One region of the Flammeovirga agarivorans genome, then DNA from elsewhere that is predicted to be linked to it. Evidence: riboswitches for the same ligand, from Rfam matches in the RefSeq annotation. Region 1 holds a riboswitch; each other region holds the start of a gene.
What was found. A riboswitch is a leader RNA that binds a small molecule or an ion and turns the genes downstream of it on or off. The one in region 1 is predicted to bind cobalamin.
Positions count from the first base shown of each region.

Region 2: linked by a shared signal. The riboswitch ahead of HGP29_RS17355 ((2Fe-2S) ferredoxin domain-containing protein) and the one ahead of HGP29_RS12125 (ABC transporter substrate-binding protein) in region 1 are both predicted to bind cobalamin.
Region 3: linked by a shared signal. The riboswitch ahead of HGP29_RS20845 (InlB B-repeat-containing protein) and the one ahead of HGP29_RS12125 (ABC transporter substrate-binding protein) in region 1 are both predicted to bind cobalamin.
Region 4: linked by a shared signal. The riboswitch ahead of HGP29_RS22035 (ribonucleotide-diphosphate reductase subunit beta) and the one ahead of HGP29_RS12125 (ABC transporter substrate-binding protein) in region 1 are both predicted to bind cobalamin.

Region 1 is NZ_JABAIL010000003.1:841,847-846,556, reverse strand. It holds gene HGP29_RS12140 (PH domain-containing protein) at 13-387, opposite strand; gene HGP29_RS12135 (MORN repeat-containing protein) at 484-1,695, opposite strand; gene HGP29_RS12130 (N-acetylmuramoyl-L-alanine amidase-like domain-containing protein) at 1,788-2,654, shown strand; cobalamin riboswitch at 2,754-2,939, shown strand; gene HGP29_RS12125 (ABC transporter substrate-binding protein) at 2,959-4,119, shown strand; gene HGP29_RS12120 (TonB-dependent receptor plug domain-containing protein) at 4,122-4,710, shown strand, end outside.
Region 2 is NZ_JABAIL010000005.1:298,590-303,299, forward strand. It holds gene cbiB (adenosylcobinamide-phosphate synthase CbiB) at 1-750, shown strand, start outside; gene HGP29_RS17350 (AAA family ATPase) at 750-1,289, shown strand; cobalamin riboswitch at 1,291-1,486, shown strand; gene HGP29_RS17355 ((2Fe-2S) ferredoxin domain-containing protein) at 1,622-2,410, shown strand; gene HGP29_RS17360 (Rossmann-fold NAD(P)-binding domain-containing protein) at 2,407-3,234, shown strand; gene HGP29_RS17365 (sirohydrochlorin chelatase) at 3,241-4,176, shown strand; gene cobI (precorrin-2 C(20)-methyltransferase) at 4,176-4,710, shown strand, end outside.
Region 3 is NZ_JABAIL010000007.1:191,426-196,135, reverse strand. It holds gene HGP29_RS20855 (TonB-dependent receptor plug domain-containing protein) at 1-621, opposite strand, end outside; gene HGP29_RS20850 (PKD domain-containing protein) at 611-1,513, opposite strand; gene HGP29_RS20845 (InlB B-repeat-containing protein) at 1,566-2,942, opposite strand; cobalamin riboswitch at 3,065-3,239, opposite strand; gene HGP29_RS20840 (Lacal_2735 family protein) at 3,363-3,524, opposite strand; gene HGP29_RS20835 (SDR family NAD(P)-dependent oxidoreductase) at 3,530-4,225, opposite strand; gene HGP29_RS20830 (thiamine-binding protein) at 4,322-4,627, opposite strand; gene HGP29_RS20825 (hypothetical protein) at 4,673-4,710, opposite strand, start outside.
Region 4 is NZ_JABAIL010000008.1:165,800-170,509, reverse strand. It holds gene HGP29_RS22040 (ribonucleoside-diphosphate reductase subunit alpha) at 1-1,368, opposite strand, end outside; gene HGP29_RS22035 (ribonucleotide-diphosphate reductase subunit beta) at 1,459-2,436, opposite strand; cobalamin riboswitch at 2,597-2,799, opposite strand; gene HGP29_RS22030 (BamA/TamA family outer membrane protein) at 3,240-4,367, opposite strand; gene HGP29_RS22025 (BamA/TamA family outer membrane protein) at 4,522-4,710, opposite strand, start outside.

The sequences.
Region 1 (4,710 bases):
AACCTTTAGTTATTATAATACTCCTTCAGAAAGTAATTGATATACTTCTTTTACATCCTGATCACTTCCAAACTTAGTTTCTATAGGTTCTGGAATTCTTTTAACCCAGATTTTCAACTCAGAATCAGCATCAAAATTTCCTTTTGTCTCCATAGAGAACTGCTCTATTTGTTTGTAAGGAATAGTTAGAAGTTCCGCTTTCTTTCCTGTGATACCTTGCTTATCGACAATTAAAAGTCTTTTGTTGGTAAAGATCCATTGATCTCTAACTAATTGATAAGCTTTTACAAATTGTTCGTCTGATGATAAAACGAAACCAAACTTTTCTTGAACGTCTTCAATATTAGCATTGGAAACATTACCCATTAAAGTATTAAACAGGCCCATTTAATTAGATTTTTTGGTTATTGATATTATTTGTAAGCAAAAAAAGATGCCTACCCTAAGATAAGCATCTTTTTTTAGAAATAAATCAGAAAGGAATTAATCCTCTTCAACATAATTATACATCTGCTGAGTTTCTTTCTCAATTTCTTTCTTTTCTTCTTTTATTTCGTCCTTGATTTTATACTTGGCTCTTCTAATTTCTTCATCACGCTTTTTCTTTTCCTCACAGGTTCCGGCGTACCAATGTGCCACCCCTGCTTTATAAGCTTGATATGGATTTTTGTAATCCTCTCCATCACAACCACAAACAGGGTCATCTGTGAAATCAAAAGCTACTTTACGATCGTCGTTTTCTTTAATTTCACAAGACATTTTTCTTAATTCTTCAATGTCTCTTGAAGCTAAAGGTAAGCTCGTACGCATTGAACGCGTACATTTTGTAGGGTAATATAACGATTTGTCAAATTGATAAGGTTGAGCATAAATTAGGTATTCCTCATCTTCAAAGTAGACGAAGTCACATGAGCCATACTCAGCGCGCATATATACTTTTCTTTTCGGATATAAAGCACCTTTCCAATATTCTGAAACAATAATCCCTACTCTATCATACCCTTCATCAGTTGTTTCAATTTCAAAAACTTTCCCGACAAATACTGCCTCTGATTCGTTATATGCTTCGGCAACAGATACAGATTCTCTATAACAGTCACATGGCACGTACTCATCATCTCTCCACTCACCTTGTTCTGTATCTCCATTTGGATAAAGCATTATACCTTTTCCATGGCGTTTACCGTTTTTCCATTCACCAATATATTGTGCTCCGTTAGCATACCAGTGTTGGCCTTCTCCATTGACTTGATTATACATCCAAGTACCTTCGTGTCTTTCACCTGAACGAGTAATTAATATACCACGACCATGCATTTTTCCATCAAGAAAACCTCCTTGATATACATCACCATTTGCCCAATTATATACACCGGCGCCAAATGGTTGTCCTTTAGAGAAGTTCCCTTCGTACTTATTGCCATTCGCAAATTTTAAACTTCCTCTACCGTCCATCAAGTCATTTCTCCATTTTCCTTGATAAACCGTTCCATCTTCCCATGTATATGTTCCCATACCATGACGTTGACCATCCCCGTTAAATTGACCAACATATTTATCTTTTTCAGGGTGCTCACTGATTTCTTGTCCTAATACTGACGTAAAATTTATCAGTAAAAAACACAACATAAATCCAAGAGACTTTCTTAACATTCTATTGATATTTTTATAGTTTGATTGCAAGGTAAGTTCCATTGTTCTGATAATTTCAAAGAATTGCCTAAGTTTATATATCAAGAACATTATTGAAGTTAATGCTTCATTCCTGCAAAATGCAAAAAATAAATATGTCAAGACAATTCTTATCAATAATTAGCTTATTATTTATCACTTTTTATTGCCAAGCACAGTTTGTTTGTACAATTCCAAGTACAAAAGCTTTTGAAGATAAGCTCACAACATTAAACCAACTTCCTTTACAAGGGCTTACTTCGAATGAAAAGGCAATCAGTATTGCCAAAACATTTGTAGGTGAACCCTATCTTGAAAAGACCCTCGAAATAAATGAAAAGAGGGAAGACTTAGTCATTAATTATCTAGGTTTTGATTGTACTACCTTTGTAGAATCTGTAGTTGCTTTAACTAAATTGTATTCTGGAGAGGACAATGAAAAATTTAGAAACCTCAATCATTATGCAAGTATCTTAGAATATTTAAGATATAGAGACGGGAGACGAAATGGGTACCCTTCACGATTACATTATTTTACAGAATGGGTAAGAAATAATCAGAAAAAAGGTATTGTTACTGACGTTACGGAGAAAATCGGAGGAACAGTATACGATAAGAAAATCAACTTTATGAGTACTCATATCACTGCGTACAAACAGTTAGTTGGTAATGATTCCGCTTTAGTAGAGGTCAAGAAAATTGAAGATCAAATAAATACAAAGCCACTCTCTCAAATATATATTAAAGAAATAGCTGAGATAGAAAGTAAAATAGAACCTGGAGATATTATTGCTTTGGTTTGTAAAGTAGATGGTTTAGATGTCTCTCATGTCGGTTTTGCAGTAAGATTGGAAGACCACCGTATACATTTATTACATGCCTCACAATCTGGAGGGGAAGTTGAAATCACAAAAAAACCTTTAGCAGAGTGGTTAAAAAATAGCAAATTGAACACCGGGATAACAGTTGCAAGAATCAACTAGTTTGTCTTTTGAATAATAGTATTTCTTGACAAAACTGCTACTGATAATGGATTTGCAAATGATTTTTAATGATCACAGTCATGCTTCATAAATAATCTTTTTAGTTGTATTGTAAATAATCATCTATCATATTTGCATCAAACGAAAGGGAATTTGGTGAGAATCCAAAACAGTCCCCGCTACTGTAATCCTACCTGTAAGGGTTGATGAAAATGCCACTGAGTACACTCGGGAAGGCTCATCTAAAAGGAAAGTCAGGATATCTTTTGTTTGGAAATATTCTTCGGGTGTAAAGTAAAAAGGAATGCAGCTAAACAAGTCACTATATACTATAGTCCTTTCTTTCCTCATCCTATTTTTTGGATGTCAGCAGAAGGAAAACAAACAAACGTCTCAGAAAGAGAATCAAGAGCAAAATATTGGCTCAGTAAAATCGGAAGTGTTACATGCTAAAACTTTTAAGTTAGAGTATAAGGACAATCTTAAATTATTACACTTCATCAATCCTTTTAACGACGGTCAAGAGACATTTGTATTATTACCAAAAGGGAATTCTCTTCCTGATCAATACAAAGGCCATCAAGTTATTTCAATTCCAGTAAAAAATGTAATTACAACGACCACCGCTCAAACTTCTATGATGGAAGAACTTGGAAGTATTGATGCTATTAGGGGGTATGTTGATAAAACCTATATGTATAGCCAAGACATTATTGACCGTATGGAAGAAGGTCGTATTATTTCTGTTGGTTATGATATGGAAGGAAATGCTGAAAAAGTAATCTTAAGTGATGCTGACTTGGTTATGGTTGTAGGAAGCAGTTCAACCTCTTCTAATTCATTCCCTGTTATTCAAAAAGCAGGCATTCCTATCTTAGCCAATACAGATTGGCAAGAAAGTGACTTATTGGGAAGAGCCGAATGGATTAAGGTTTTTGGTGCTCTTCTTAACAAGGAAGCCGAAGCAAATGCTTTGTTTGAAAGCATTACAAAGCAATACAACGAATATAAACATCTAGCTACTCAGGCAAAATCTTCTCCGAAAGTGATTAGTGGTTTACCGTACAAAGGCCTTTGGTCTGTACCTGGTGGAGCCTCTTATTTGGCTAAAGCTTTTCATGATGTTCATGTAGATTATCCTTGGTTCGACAATGATCAAAAAGGTAGTTTACAATTCGACTTAGAAGGCGTTTATGCAAAAGGAAAAGATGCAAAGTATTGGATTAACGTTGGTATGATCAATTCCTTGGAAGAGTTAAAAGGCGTTGACAAGAGGTATGCTGAATTTGATGCATTTACCAACGGAGGAATCTACAACAACAATAATAAAATGAATAAAGCAGCCAATGATTATTGGGGTACAGGAATTTTACACCCAGAAATCATTTTAGCTGACCTTATTAAGATTTTCCATCCGGAACTTCTTCCCGATCACGAATTATACTTCTTTCAAAAAATTAATTAATCATGAGATTAAAAGGTCTAATGGCCGTTTTATTCTTTATCTCCACTTATTGTGTAGGTCAAGAGTATCAGCTTCCTGATCGAGAATTAAAAGAAGTTGAGATCACTGCCAAATCAATGAAGTACTATAGTCAAGGGGCACATATCCAAACCTTTGACAGTACTGAAATGCAATTCTATAATGAAGGTACTCTAGCGACTTTATTAAGAGATAAAGCTTCAGTATATATTCGAGAATATGGTGCTCCAGGGCAACTTTCTAGTATCTCTATTCGTGGTGCATCTCCAGAAAATACTGCGATTGTATGGAATGGCATTAACTTAAATTCTTTGACGTTAGGTCAAACAGATATGTCTACCATTAATACTTTCTATTTTGATAATATTGACCTTCAGTATGGAGCAAGTTCTGCACAATATGGTTCTGGGGCAGTAGGTGGTACCATTATCCTTAAAGATCAATTGGATTGGGAGAGAGAAAATCATTTTGAATTACAAACAGCATACGGAAGCTTCAACCAACAATTTTATGGTTTTAAAGCTCAATATGGTAATAATAAATGGAAGCATAAGACAGTAGGCCTTTATCAGA
Region 2 (4,710 bases), on a different contig from region 1:
TCATTTGTAGTTCCTTACTATGTACTAAGCTATATTGATGAGTTAAATACTATTGTATCAATACTTCTTAGTGTCATTTTATTGTTTTACTGTTTAGCCAATAAAACATTAGTAAAAGAAGGAATTGCAGTTTTTAATGTATTAGAAAAAGAAGGATTAGAGGCAGGGAGAAAAAGACTTTCTTGGATTGTAGGTAGAGATACTTCAGCATTAAATGAACAGCAAATTCGTACGGCTACCCTTGAAACAATGTCTGAAAACTTAAGTGATGGTGTAATTGCCCCCTTGTTCTATTTTACCATTTTAGGAGTTCCCGGAGCAATGGCCTATAAAATGATCAATACTTTTGATTCTATGATTGGCTATAAAAATGACCGCTATGAACAATTTGGGAAATTTGCAGCCAAACTAGATGATGTTGCGAATTATATTCCTGCCCGACTAACAGCTTTTTTTATGTTGATCGTTTCATTTCGGTTTGGAGGTTTGGCAACAGTTTTCACTGAAGGAAAAAAACATAGTAGTCCCAATGCGGGTTATCCGGAAGCCGCTTTAGCCTATATTCTAAAGGTGAGATTTGGTGGTCCTAATTTTTATGGAGGCAAATTGGTAGAGAAACCATATATCGGTACTAACCATAGATCTATTCAGCATCAAGAAATTTATAAAGTAGCAAATATCAACTATAGTACTAGTTGGTTTTTCGTTTTACTCATTGCTTTTTATCTCATTTTAATACAAGTCTACTAATGAGTATTTCTATCATCTCAGGAGCAGCAGGTACAGGAAAAACGACCTTGATTAATACGATTGAAAGGTCAGGTGTATTAACAATGCCCGAAGCCTCGCGTCAGGTGATAATAGATGAACAGAAGTATGGAAGGGAAGGAATGCCATGGAAAAACGTAGAGCGGTTTAGTGAACTAGTTTTTCAAAAAAAATTAGATCATTTAAGAGAATATTCCGAAGCAATTTTTTGTGATAGAAGTATTATTGATACCATTGCCTACCTTCGGTTTCAGGAGAAACCAGTTCCTGATTACTTAACATCGTTTCCTTTCCATCGATATTATAAAAAAGAGGTGTTTTTTGCACTTCCTTGGAAAGAAATATATACCAAAGATCCTCAAAGGCCAGAATCATTTTCTTATCAGCAGCAATTATCACCTGTTTTAGAGAAAACTTATCTGGATTATGGATTTGAGATAGTTTATTTACCATTTACATCAGTACAGAGCCGTTTAGACTTTGTTCTTAACAAGGTTTGCTTACCAACTAAAATTAAGTAAATTTGCCACTGCTGAAAAGGAGTTCCTAATGTTGGAATGAAAAGGGAATTTGGTGTGAATCCAAAACTGTACCCGCAGCTGTAAACTTTCGTTTTCTTTCGAAAACAATTTTGTTACAATGAGCCACTGTTAAGATAAATGGGAAGGAGTAACAGAAGAAAGCAAGTCAGAATACCTACTTTTTTTTGCAAACAAGAAAACAAACTTTCGGGAATAAAAGTTGTGACCTTCAATCTATTAGTACACTTTGTTAGTTTTACTAACTTGCTAACAATAAACAGATTGTCATTCTATTATCCCCAATTGTTGCTATTCATCAAACAATCTGAATCATGGGGAAAAACATTGCTGAGACTCAACAGATTTTTTTATTTTGTGATGGTGGATCTTGCCAAAAAGCAGGTTCTGAGGAAGTAGTACGAAATGTAAGAGCTTACCTTAGAAATAGCGGACAATGGGACAGTACTCATACGATCAAAACCAGATGTAATGGCCGGTGTGAGGATGCTCCAACATGTATTGTTCAACCCAACTATTGGTACAAAGATCTTACTCCACAAAAGGGCTTAGAAATTATTAAAAGCCATCTAGAACACCAAAAACCCGTTGAAGACTATTTACTCTATCAAGATGAATGGTCTGAGATAAAATCGGAGAAAGAAAGAGGTGCTTTTACTCCAAAACCATTTTCTATAAAGATGGACTCAGAACTTGGAGAATGCCGAATAACAAAAGGCTTTGCCTCTGATCAATATACCTATCCACTTTTTCTCTATTTATCGGAAAATAGTCCATATTCTACGCTTTCTCTTGCTAATCGAACATCATTTTCATTTAGTGAAATTAAAAATGTCAATTACAGTCAAAAGTATACTCTTGAACTAGAATTGGCAGAGGAAACGATAGAGTTGATTATCGCTCCAATTGATCAAAAAAATCAAGATTTAGTCAAAAAGAGAATTGCAGTAGTTGAATATTTTGAACAGTTGGACTCCTTAAAAAAAGGGATTCGACTAAAAAATAAATTTGGTGAAGAACTTGGGCTAATTTGGCTTGAAAACCATGCTTGGCAATACTGTTTAGAAGTACAATTAAAAGGAATAAAATTGGAAACAGTATGAAAAGAAAGGTGACTATTGTTGGAGTAGGTTGGTTAGGAAAACCATTAGCCAATTGTTTAAAAAATAGAGGGTTTGATGTGAGAGGTAGTGTTGCCTCAAAAGAAGAACTACTCGCTTTTGAACCTTCAGAACAAATTTCACTGATTAAAATAGAAGAAGATAAAATTCATGGATGCTGGAGTGATTTTATCAATTCATCTGATGTTTTAATTATTTGTTTTCCTCCTGCTGACCGGAGAGATCAAAATGGAGTGTATGTCAAACAAATTGAACAACTGATAAAACATACACCTGCTCATCAAAAAGTCATCTTTGTAAGTTCCACTTCTGTCTATCCAAATACCAATCAATCTATTCAAGAATCAGATCATTTTACTCCAGAAACTATTGGAGGAAAAAATATATATCAAGCAGAAAAAGTATTACGACAACATTTCGGAAAACAATTGACAGCTGTCCGAATGGCAGGTTTAATTGGAGGAGGACGTCATCCATCTCAGCTACTAAGGGAAAATAGGGTCTTGAAAAATCCAAATGTGCCAGTCAATGTTATCCATCAAACCGATGCGATAAATCTGATTGTAGAGGTGATTGATCAGGACCTTTTTGGGGAAGTGATTAACGGCTGTGCAGACCTTCATCCTATTCGAAGGGATTTATATACAAATGCTGCAGTAACCTTAGGGTTACCTCTACCCATTTTTAGAGACAGTAAGAGTTTTGCTTTTAAACTGATTGATAATAGTAAATCAAAGCGATTGTTATCCTTTGAATATATATATGATGATCCTCAAGCCTACTTCAATGAAGAGGTGAAAATATAAAAGACAATGAAAGAAGGAATATTATTATGTGGCCATGGGTCTAGAAGAAAAACGGGAACCGATGCTTTCAAAAAACTCGTCGCCTTGTTAAAAAATAGGTACGAAAATGAATATGAAGTAGACTATGGTTTTTTAGAGTTTAGCCACCCTTTATATGAGGCTGCAGTAGAACGGTTGTACGAAAAAGGAGTAAGGGTAATTTATGCATTACCTGTAATTCTTTTTGCGGGCTCACATGCTAAAAATGATATTCCTTATGAGATGAATACGATCCAATCGTATTATCCAGACCTTGAAATTAAGATGGGAACACACATCGGTGTAAGTTCTTATCTTTTGGATTTATCTAAAAAAAGAATCGAGGAGCAGGAAGCTTTACTACCACCAATTGACCGAAAAGAATGTGGGTTGATGGTAATTGGTAGAGGTACCACAGACCCAGATGCGAATTCTGATGTACACAAACTAGCTGCCATGCTTTGGGAAGGTATGGGGTTTGGTTTTACGACCGTTGGCTATAGTGGAACAGCTTACCCTACGACGGCAGAAGCCTTACCAATGTTTGAGAAATTAGGTATGAAACGAACCTATGTTATTCCTTTTTTCTTCTTTACGGGAGTACTGCTCGAAAGAATCTATGCCACTGTAGACGATTTTAATAAATCATCTACAACAGAGTATGTTAACACAGAAGCTTTTGGAGCAGATGAACTGATACTACAAGCTTTTGATGAGAGACTGGACCAAGCAAAAAATGGAGAAGCGAATATGAACTGCCAAATGTGTAAATACCGTAAGCAGATCATTGGCTTTGAAGAAGAAGAAGGAAAAGATCAAGTCGGACATCACTTAAATGTAAAAGGGATTCTTTTTGAAGAAGATGAAAAAGTGGATGAGAAAAAAGGAGTGATGAAAACCTTCAAAAATATACTTGGAATATAATGAGAAGAGGAAAAGTATATGGGATTTCACTAGGACCCGGCGATCCCGATTTGATCACAATGAAAGGGTACAAGTTACTTCAGTTTGTTGATAAAATTTATTATCCAGGGTCCATTTTTCAAGGTGGAAGAAAGAGTAGTTATTCTCTACAGATTATGGAGAACTATGATTTGCCACAAGATAAATTAGTGGGGTTCTATTTAGAAATGACAATTGATAGAGTACACGTACATCCTGTTTATGAAGAGACTTTTCAGAAAATAAAGAAAGATGTTTTGGAAGGATTGGATGTAGCCATAGTATGTGAAGGCGATTTGAGTACTTACAGCTCCTTCTCTTATTTATTAGAAAAATTTCAACAGACAGACATCTCTATTTCACTGGTTCCTGGTATTAGTTCTTTCCATTTAGGGGCTGCAGAAATTCAACAGCCTCTAGCACTTTTAGGGGAAACTATTCATGTACTTCCAATTCTAAAATCAACAAAAGTTTTAGAAGATGCTTTAAAAGTATCTGATACAGTGGTCTTGATGA
Region 3 (4,710 bases), on a different contig from region 1:
TTGTAATGGATTGACGAAAGTAAAGTAATTACCAGCATCCTTATAGAATACTTTTGTTGTACTCTGTATTCTTTCATTCCCTAAAGTGACGCTGGCATTGCTTATATAATTTTGCAATGTGTTCGCCGTTTGGGATAGTAATACATGAGTCTTACCATCCCAATTTAAATTACTATTCATTTGGATACCACCACCCAAACCTCCTGTACCATACAATAAACTCGACCCTCCATAGTTTACCGTTACTTCATCTGTAAATGCCACAGGAAATAAGGATAAGTCTACTTGACCTAGCATTGGTGAATTTAAGTTGATCCCATTCCAATATACTTTGGTATGGCTAGCTCCTGTTCCTCTGAAAGACGGTGTTGCAGTTCCACCAGCACCATAACTTTTAATGAAAATGGGAGTATTTAAAGTCAACAACTCCCCTAAAGATGCAGAGAGATTTTCCTGTATTCTTTCTTTATTTATGGTGGTTGACTTAAAACTAATTCTCTCTGTAACTCTTTGTCCAATTACTTCTACTTCATTTAAGACTCTTGCTGTATCAAATGTTTGAGAAAAGGTAGAAGAAGTAAAGAATAGAAAGAGGCCACACAAGAAAAGCTTACTCTTCATCACTTAGTAAAGAAATATCTGCGGCTTTAAATACTTCTGTTGATCTTTCTCCCAACCAACCCGAATTATCAAAAGTTGCTGTATACACTTTTACAAAATCAATTGCGATCAAATGAACAGCTTGTCCATTATCATCAACTGCATTAGAAATATCAAATACATCTGCACTTCTTAGTATTCCTTCATTTTCATATCCTGCATTATCACAATATCCCCATTCGTATTTAGGATTATAATATATGTCCCCTTCTTTTATCACATTAGAGGCTAATAATGTTCCCGAAAATGTAATCTCATCTGTTAAATAACATGTTGGAAACATAGGTTGATCATGATAAGGAATTATTGCTGTCAAATCGAACTCACCTGTTTGCTCTTCTCCATTCCATTCCATTTTATATGGAATAATATGATCATTTTCCGTAGGTCTGTAGTAAGTGATACTCACATTATGCTTTGTCGTTGATGCATTATATTCTGATCCTTTCAGTTCGTACCAAGGCTCATTATCATCAGGGTAGCCATTGTGATTCAAATCTTGACATACCATAACAATTCCAGGTTCACTGGAGTTTTCAAACGAGTTAGCATAAATGGCTATATCATTTCCGTCCTTATTAAGGATCGAGTGATCAAATTTAAAGGTTACCTCTCCTCCAAATGCACCTAATGAGATAAATTGATCTGTATTACCTACAATGTTTTCTGCTGCTTCAAAATCATTTTCTACCTTATTCATAAACTGACCGGGAGCAGGTTTGAAATCTATTACCTCTGAGATATAAGGTTGTGCATCTGGATTATCAATATGTTTATAGCTTGTGTCTTCAATCTCTGAATTATCACACCCAAAAATGAGTATTACTGGAAGTATTTTTAAAATATTTTTCATAATTAGAATCGTTTGGAGGGAATACTTTTACGTATTCCCTCTTAGTTAGTGTTTAGGGTAAGATTGAAGCGTAAACTTGCAATGTATCTTTGTTTAAAACAGAAACTGTTTCACCTTCTACTTGGATAGTGTAGATATATCTATTCTGTTCTAGATGGTCGTCAAATAAAGATGTATCACTTTCGGATAAATTCTCGTATGTGATATTCCCTTGGCCATCCTCCACTCTCTTTTTAATCATTACTTCCTCAGTACCAACAACTACTGATAAACCTTTTTCAGCAGAATAATTCACTTCTCTAACGTTACCTCTAATAATTTCATCGAAAAACTCGATTCCGTAACGCATAGGTGCATTCCATTTTCCACCATCATAAGCAGGAGTTCCCGTTTCATCAAATTCCTCATTTCGCATATATCCAAAACCTAATTGAGGTGATGACATGTAAACATCTTTTACTAGATTAAATACATAAGTACCGCCCATCATTGGGTCATCGCTTGCTACTGATAATGGGAAAGTGAACATTCCGTAGTTTGAATGGCTATATAAGTCTTTTGAGCTATTTTCTTTATTATCAACAAGGTAAACCTCAGTACCCCAAGCCCAACCTCTAGATAGGTAATTGAGTTGAGCTTTTACCATAATATGATCCCCGTTACTTAAACTATTAAAATCATCTCTTGAAATGGTCGCATATTCAAATGTAGTTTCTCCTGCTACGATTTTCCACTTTGCTATTAAAGTAATATCACCATTAACTTTTGAAGTAAAATCATAAAGTTCATCATTTAAAAACCATCCTAGAAACTCATAATCTTCCTTTTGTGGATTTTCAGGTTCAGTTACTTCAGTATCTTCATCGACCGTTACTAATGTCATTTGCTCACCATTATTTGGGTCAAAGGAAACAACATACTGATCAATGACTTCTTCATAAATTGCCGTCAGTTCAATATTAGAAGTTACAGCCTCTCCAAATTTAAATTCAGCACCATCTTCAGACCAGAATTTAAAGATAAACCCTTCTTTTAGTGGGATTTGAGGAGCTTCTAATAGATTATTTTCGATGACAGTAGCTACACTATCTTCTTGTCCATTGTCAAATTTATATGTGACTTGATAAGTGACTTCGATTTCTTCCCATAACGCCGTTAATGTAAAATCATCAACTACTTCTTTTGAAAAATCGTATTCTTGATCATTTTTCGTCCAATATAAAAATTCGTGACCCTCTTTCGTAGGATCCGTTGGCGTAGTCACCTTTTCGCCCGCTAAAACTTCTTGGCTTTCTATTTTTGTACCACCATTACAATCAAAATCAACAGTATATGCAGTGATTGATGCCTCTTCTTTATCACAACTGAATAGTCCAAATAATAAGAGTATTACGAAATAGAATGATTGTCTTGTAAATTGTTTGTTCATCACTTTGCTTTTAATAATAAAAATTAGGTGACAAAACTCTAGGTAAGCTTATATTTCTTCGATAGAGGGGATCTACCAAGTGGTACCATGAAATTTTTCAAACTTTATTCCCGAAGTTTTGTCTAAAAAATAAATGCTTGGTAGGTCTCCTGACTTAGTTCTCACTTTTCGCCTTCTCGTATATTACAATGGCCTATTGAAAAATGACTTTTTGAACTTTTACAGTTGCGGGTACAGTTCTAGATTTTCACTAGATTCCCTGTTATTCCTTGCGGAACCAATGCGAAACAAAAGTGGTGTGGTTTAATTTAATTGAAAGTGATGTTGATCATTATTTAATCTTATTAGTAAATAATATTAAAAAAAGGTTTGCGGTATCTAATAACCACAAACCTTAACATAATACGATATTTAAACCGCTTATAATTTTTCTAATTCTTTTAGCACTTCGTTCGCTTCGTACATTTTAAGATCGCTAGCTTTTCGATCTGTATGCGACAAACGATGTGATTCTTCCAAAAGCTTCTTGTATTTCGCTTCTAGTTTTTCTTTGGGTGATTTCTTTTTAAATAGTCCAAACATGATGATTATAATTTAAGTGTTGATATACCTCCATCCACATGCAAGATTTGTCCTGTCATCCAAGAGGATTGATCCGATAAAAGAAAAGCAGATAATCTTGCAATATCTTCAGCCTCACCAATTCTCTTTAATGGGTGAGTACTGGCATTCGCTTCCTTCTTTGATTCATCACTAAGTAATTTTGATGCCAAAGGAGTATCGGTTAATGATGGTGCTATTGCATTTACTCTAACTTTTGGAGCATATTCTGCTGCCAATGCTTTTGTTAACCCTTCTATCGCACCTTTTGATGCAGCTACTTGAGTATGAAACTTAAAACCTGTCTGCACTGCAACTGTTGAGTACAATACAATGCTCCCTTGTGATTTTCTCAGTTTATTGATCACTGCTTGTAAAACCTTTACGGCTCCGTTGACTTGAAGCTGAAAATCATCAATAAAACTTTGAGGTGTTAATCTTGTAAAAGGCATCAGGTTTATACTACCAGGACAATATGCTACTCCATTTAGTTCATCTGGAAGCTGATCAAAGTTATTGGTCTCCGAAAGTACATCATACTGTTGGTAATGTGTATTTTCGTTCTCAAACGTAGGCATTGTCTTATTATAAGTTGCAAATACTCTATTTCCACTTTCTGCAAGTGTTTTTACTAATGCTTCTCCTATTCCGGATGCCCCTCCTATTATTAGATAATTTTTCATGGTCTACATAAGTGTTACAGAGAATTAACTACCTATGCTCGGAAATGTTTTCAATAAAAAAAGAGAACATCCAATGTTCTCTTCTCTTATTTCAGCCTAAACTTTACCTATTCTTTTCTCAATAGATTCTGTTTTTGCCTTAATCATCCCTGATTTATTTTTATTGTAATCCATGTTCATTACACAATAAATACGGTCAGAGATGGGATCCATAATCTTATAAGCATCGTCTACTACCTTTAATAATTCAGTAACCGTTTCAGCTTCGATTACCGTCCCCATAGGAGAAAACTGATATGTAAGACCAGAGTCTTTAATATGTTGTACTACTTTAGAAACGTATTCTCCAATATGATCACCTTTGTCTATTGGAAAAATAGCAAAATTCATTATTGCACCCATAAATCATTAATTTTTGAAGTTTATGGGTACAAAACTAAGGAATTATTAAGGATGAACAACTGAAGTGGATGCTTTTAAGTTCT
Region 4 (4,710 bases), on a different contig from region 1:
GATATCATCATTGTTCAATCCTTTTTCTTCTAACAACTCTTCTAACTGCTTATTTTTTCTTGAGAATACACCTTTAGCAGAGTCCATTACATAATAGTTACTTGCCATTGGCTCAATACCAGTAGAGTATCCACCAGCAATCAAAGCATTAGAAGTTGTAGGAGCAATAGTTAACAATGTAGAGTTTCTTCTACCTGTATCCATCATTACCTTAGGCTCACCATAAGCGTTCGCTAACTTTTCTGAAGCTCTGATAGATTGCTCTTTAATTTGTTTGAAGATAATTCTTGTCCAAGAATCAGCCGCAATACCAGCAAAAGGAATTTTCTTCTTTTGTAAGAAGCTATGCCATCCTAAAACACCCAGACCTAAAGCTCTATGGTTTTTAGCAAAGTTCACAGCTCTTTGCATATGATCAATACCTTTGGCTTTATCAATAAACTCTTCCATTACTGCATCTAAGAAGAAAGTAGCTGTCTCAACTAAGTCAGTATCTTTCCACTCATCATAACGCACTAAGTTTAATGATGACAAACAACAAACGAATGATTCTTCTTCATTAGAAGGAAGCATAATCTCAGAACAAAGGTTAGAGGCTTTGATTTCCATCCCTTGATCTTTGTACCATCTTGGACGTTGATTGTTCGCGTTATCTTTATATAAGACATAAGGAATGCCTTTTTCAATTCTCGATTTGATCACTTTTGCCCAAACCTCACGGCTACGTCTGTCTCCTTCTCTTACCTTTTGAATAAAGTTATCAGAAACAGTTACACCCATGAAGATGTTTTGAATTGTCTTTCCAACATCTTTAATAGTTAGAAATTCGTCGATATCTTCATGCTCAACGTCAAGGTAAGCAGCAAGCATACCTCTTCTTGTACTTCCTTGGTTTGTACCGTTGATTACTGAATCAAACATTTCCAAGAAAGGGTATACACCGTTAGAAGTACCATTATTTGTAATTTCAGCACCTCTAGGACGTACATCAGACATATTGATAGAAGTACCTCCACCAATTTTCGACATCATCATTACTTCTGCTAAAGTAGAACCGATACCAGCAATACTATCAGGCACATAACTACCAAAACAACTGATTGGTAATCCTCTTTCTGTACCCATATTTGACCATACAGGTGAAGCAGGACATAAATAGTTATTCCAAATAGCGTCAAAGAATCTTTTTTCGAAATCGGGTCTTTTTAATCGAGTTGCAGCAGCTTTAGCAATTCTTGTTACAGCATCTCTTACAGTTTCACCTTCTAATAGGTAACCGTTATTTAAAGTTTGCAATCCTTCATGAGTCATCCATTTTGGGCTTGCTTCCAAATTAGATGCTTCAGCAGTTAAAGTAATTTCAGACATAATTAAGAACTGAGGGTGTGTAGTGGTGTTTAGAAAGAAATTGAAATTACAAGGGAGAATAGCAGCTCCCTTGTATTGTAGTATTTTTGCTTAGAATAAATCGTCAGCGGTAACTGACTGAGTTTTCTTTGTATATTCTGTTGGACGTACGGCAAAGAAATCATCATGAGCAAGGCCGAATACTTCCTCATCAAACCATTGCATTTCTTTAAGTACTTCTTTGTCTACTTCGAAAGTTGGCTTTAAACCAATTTCTGATAAACTCTTATTTAAACGATCTCTCATGAAATGTACCAAGTGATTGATTGGTAAGAAATCAAACTCCCCATTTTCAAAGATGCCTGTAAGTAACCTTACTTCAACATCATGAGAAATCTTAGCCGCTTCATAAATACGGTTTTGTAATTCTTCAGTATTCAACTCAGGGTATTCAGCAATCATTGAGTTGTATAACCACATACCCGCTCTTGCATGTGAGTTTTCATCTTTCGCAGACCACTTAATGATATTACCAATACCTTTTAATTGGTTCTTGAATTTTTTGAATGAAAGAAGAATAGCAAACTGAGAGAATAAGTTTACATTTTCAGTGAAACAAGAGAAAATAGCAATCGACTGAAGTAAATCTTCTGGTTTTGCATTTCCTTGTGCATCAACTGTCACTTGTGATAACATTTCAAGACGTTCCATAGCTGTTTCATCTTCTAGGAATGCCTCAAAATTATCCAAATCTAACAATTCGTTTAAACGAGCGTACGCTGATGCATGTCTAGCTTCATTTTCTGCAAAAGTGATCGCCATTGCTTTAATCTCCGGTTTAGGAATAAATTGTCCGATCACACCCCAGAAATCATCCTGAACGTTTGTTTCTGTTTGTGCAAATGTCTTTAAAATATTACCAATAACATCACGCTCATGATCACTTAAGTTTGTTTTGAATTGCTGAATATCAGCATCAAAATTCACTTCTGAGTGAATCCAAAAAGTCTGATGAATTGCATCAATGAACTCTTGTGCTTTTGGGTATTCAAAAGGTTTGTAAGCTACACGTTTATCTAGTAAACTCATTGTTATATTTAAAGTTTTTAATGTAAACAACACTGACAACTAATTTGTTGCCGCACATTTGACGTTTGCTAATTTTACTTTACAAGACTCTTTGACTAAAACTTTGAAAAAATCCAAAGAAGATAGATCAACGATTTGCTCTCCCTTATCCCGAAGGAGGTAAATTAAGCACACGATGGCAGGTCTTCTGGCTCGTTTTCAAGTGATGAAATTCTCCCTTCCCATACCCAAAAGATATAGTGGTTAAAAATTGAACTCATCTAAAAACTTACAGCTGCGGGAACAGCATAGGAATTACACCTATTTCCCTTTTCACTGAAGCATTCTCAACTTCACTTCAGCACCTTCGTTTTAACAAATAAATAGCCTTTTCGTGATTATTGCAAACATTTTTGATGGTAATTTTATAAAAAAAAATATTCTCAATTTTATCATTTTTTACTTGACTGAATCAAAAATTAGCGCTAATAAGAAGAGAGCTAACTATCTATTAATAATTGTACTATTCTAATATTTCAAAAAGTAACACCTGTCCCAATCAATGAAACATTTTTTGTATTACTTGTTCAAAAAAAAATATAATATATAACACAATAAATCAGGATTTGTTTTCAGAGATCACATAACGACTATATACAAAATTAAATTTGGATTGTATCATGAAAAAAAAGCTCATTTTTAATAAAAGATTTTTTTTCATGATTCACCTTTTATTAAAAATGAGCTTAATGACTGTTTGTAAATTTCAAACAAACAGAGTTATTGTCTTGATTTTTTATTCAAAAAATAATAATGATGTCATCTTAAAAAGCTTCACCAAAAGTTAGATAAATTCCGGAGCTTCCATCAGGGCCAATTCCATAGTCCGCTCTTAGTGATGCTTTATCTTCTTCATTAATCAGTAACCTTACACCAACACCTCCCGAAAGTTTAGTTTCTGAAAAATTAAAATCACTGCTATTTTCATAAACGTTAGCAGTTGCAACAAAGGCTGTCATTCCTAATCTCCAGAACATGTGCTGCCTTACTTCTGCTTGAAAGGCGATCATATTATTATCTCTATATCTACCTTCATAGACACCTCTCATCATATTCAAACCTCCCATAAGTGCCATTTCTCTAAAAGGAACATCACCATATGTTGAGTTGTAAATACCCTGAAAAGCTAATACTGTTTTTCCTTCCTTCTCTCTACTCACATCAAAGTACTTTCTTGCATCCAAGTAAATACGTTCGAATTTATAATCGCTTCCTAAAAAAGAGTTATAGGTTTCGATTTTAGCTTCAATATAATGCCCGCCAGAAGGTGTCAATACAAGGTCTCTTGTGTCCCATTTGTACACAAATCCTAATCCTGAAAGTGAACCACCTGCAGACCCAGGTATTTCAGAGACATCACCATAACTTCCATCCTCTCTTGGTCCAACACTTATATCCCAAAAATTAGCGTATCTGTATTGAAGACCAAAAAACATCTTGTCTCTAATTTTTTTCAGAAACTGTTGTCTAAAATCAACTTTAGTCCAATCCATCAACTGTTCATTGCTATTCGGAGTGTCCCCTCCAATACCGTAATATTTCTCTGGGTATTTAGCGTACTCCCATGTCCCTTCGAATAACCAGTTTTCATCTTTGGTAAAAATGGTATGCTCCAACTTCAACCTCATTTGGTTTTCTAAAGTATAGAAACCTATAAATGTTGCATTTGATGGTCTAGTAGCTAAAGTGGCATTGGGTGTTTTAAATTGAAACACACTTACTAGGCCAAACTCCCAACTTGTTTCTTGGGCATAAGCCGGGTAAGGAAAGGCGGTTATCTTCTTCTTATATAATGTATCTATTTCACTCGAAATTGAATCGTCTTGTGCTAAAATCGATGATGAAATAAATAGTGAAAATAAAATTAGTAGAAGTGATTTCGATGTTTGCATAAATATTAGTTCAGCGATAATATAAGATCGTAAATCTACTAATTTTCAGACACATTATAGGGTATTAATAAAGAAGTTTAAAATTATTGAATAGAATTGTCAAAAAAGGGAGAAAAATTGATTCCTTTAGAAAAAATTTAATCTCCCAACAGTATTAAAATGCTTCACCATAAGTAAGGTATAACCCAGAACTTTTATTAGGCCCAAAGCCGTAGTCCGCTCGTAATGAAGCTTTATCTTTTTTATTGAAGATGAATCTAAGTCCAGCTCCTCCAGCAAGTTTTGTCTGATCGAATTGAAAGCCATTCATTTGATTATAAACATTGGCTGTAGAGACAAAACC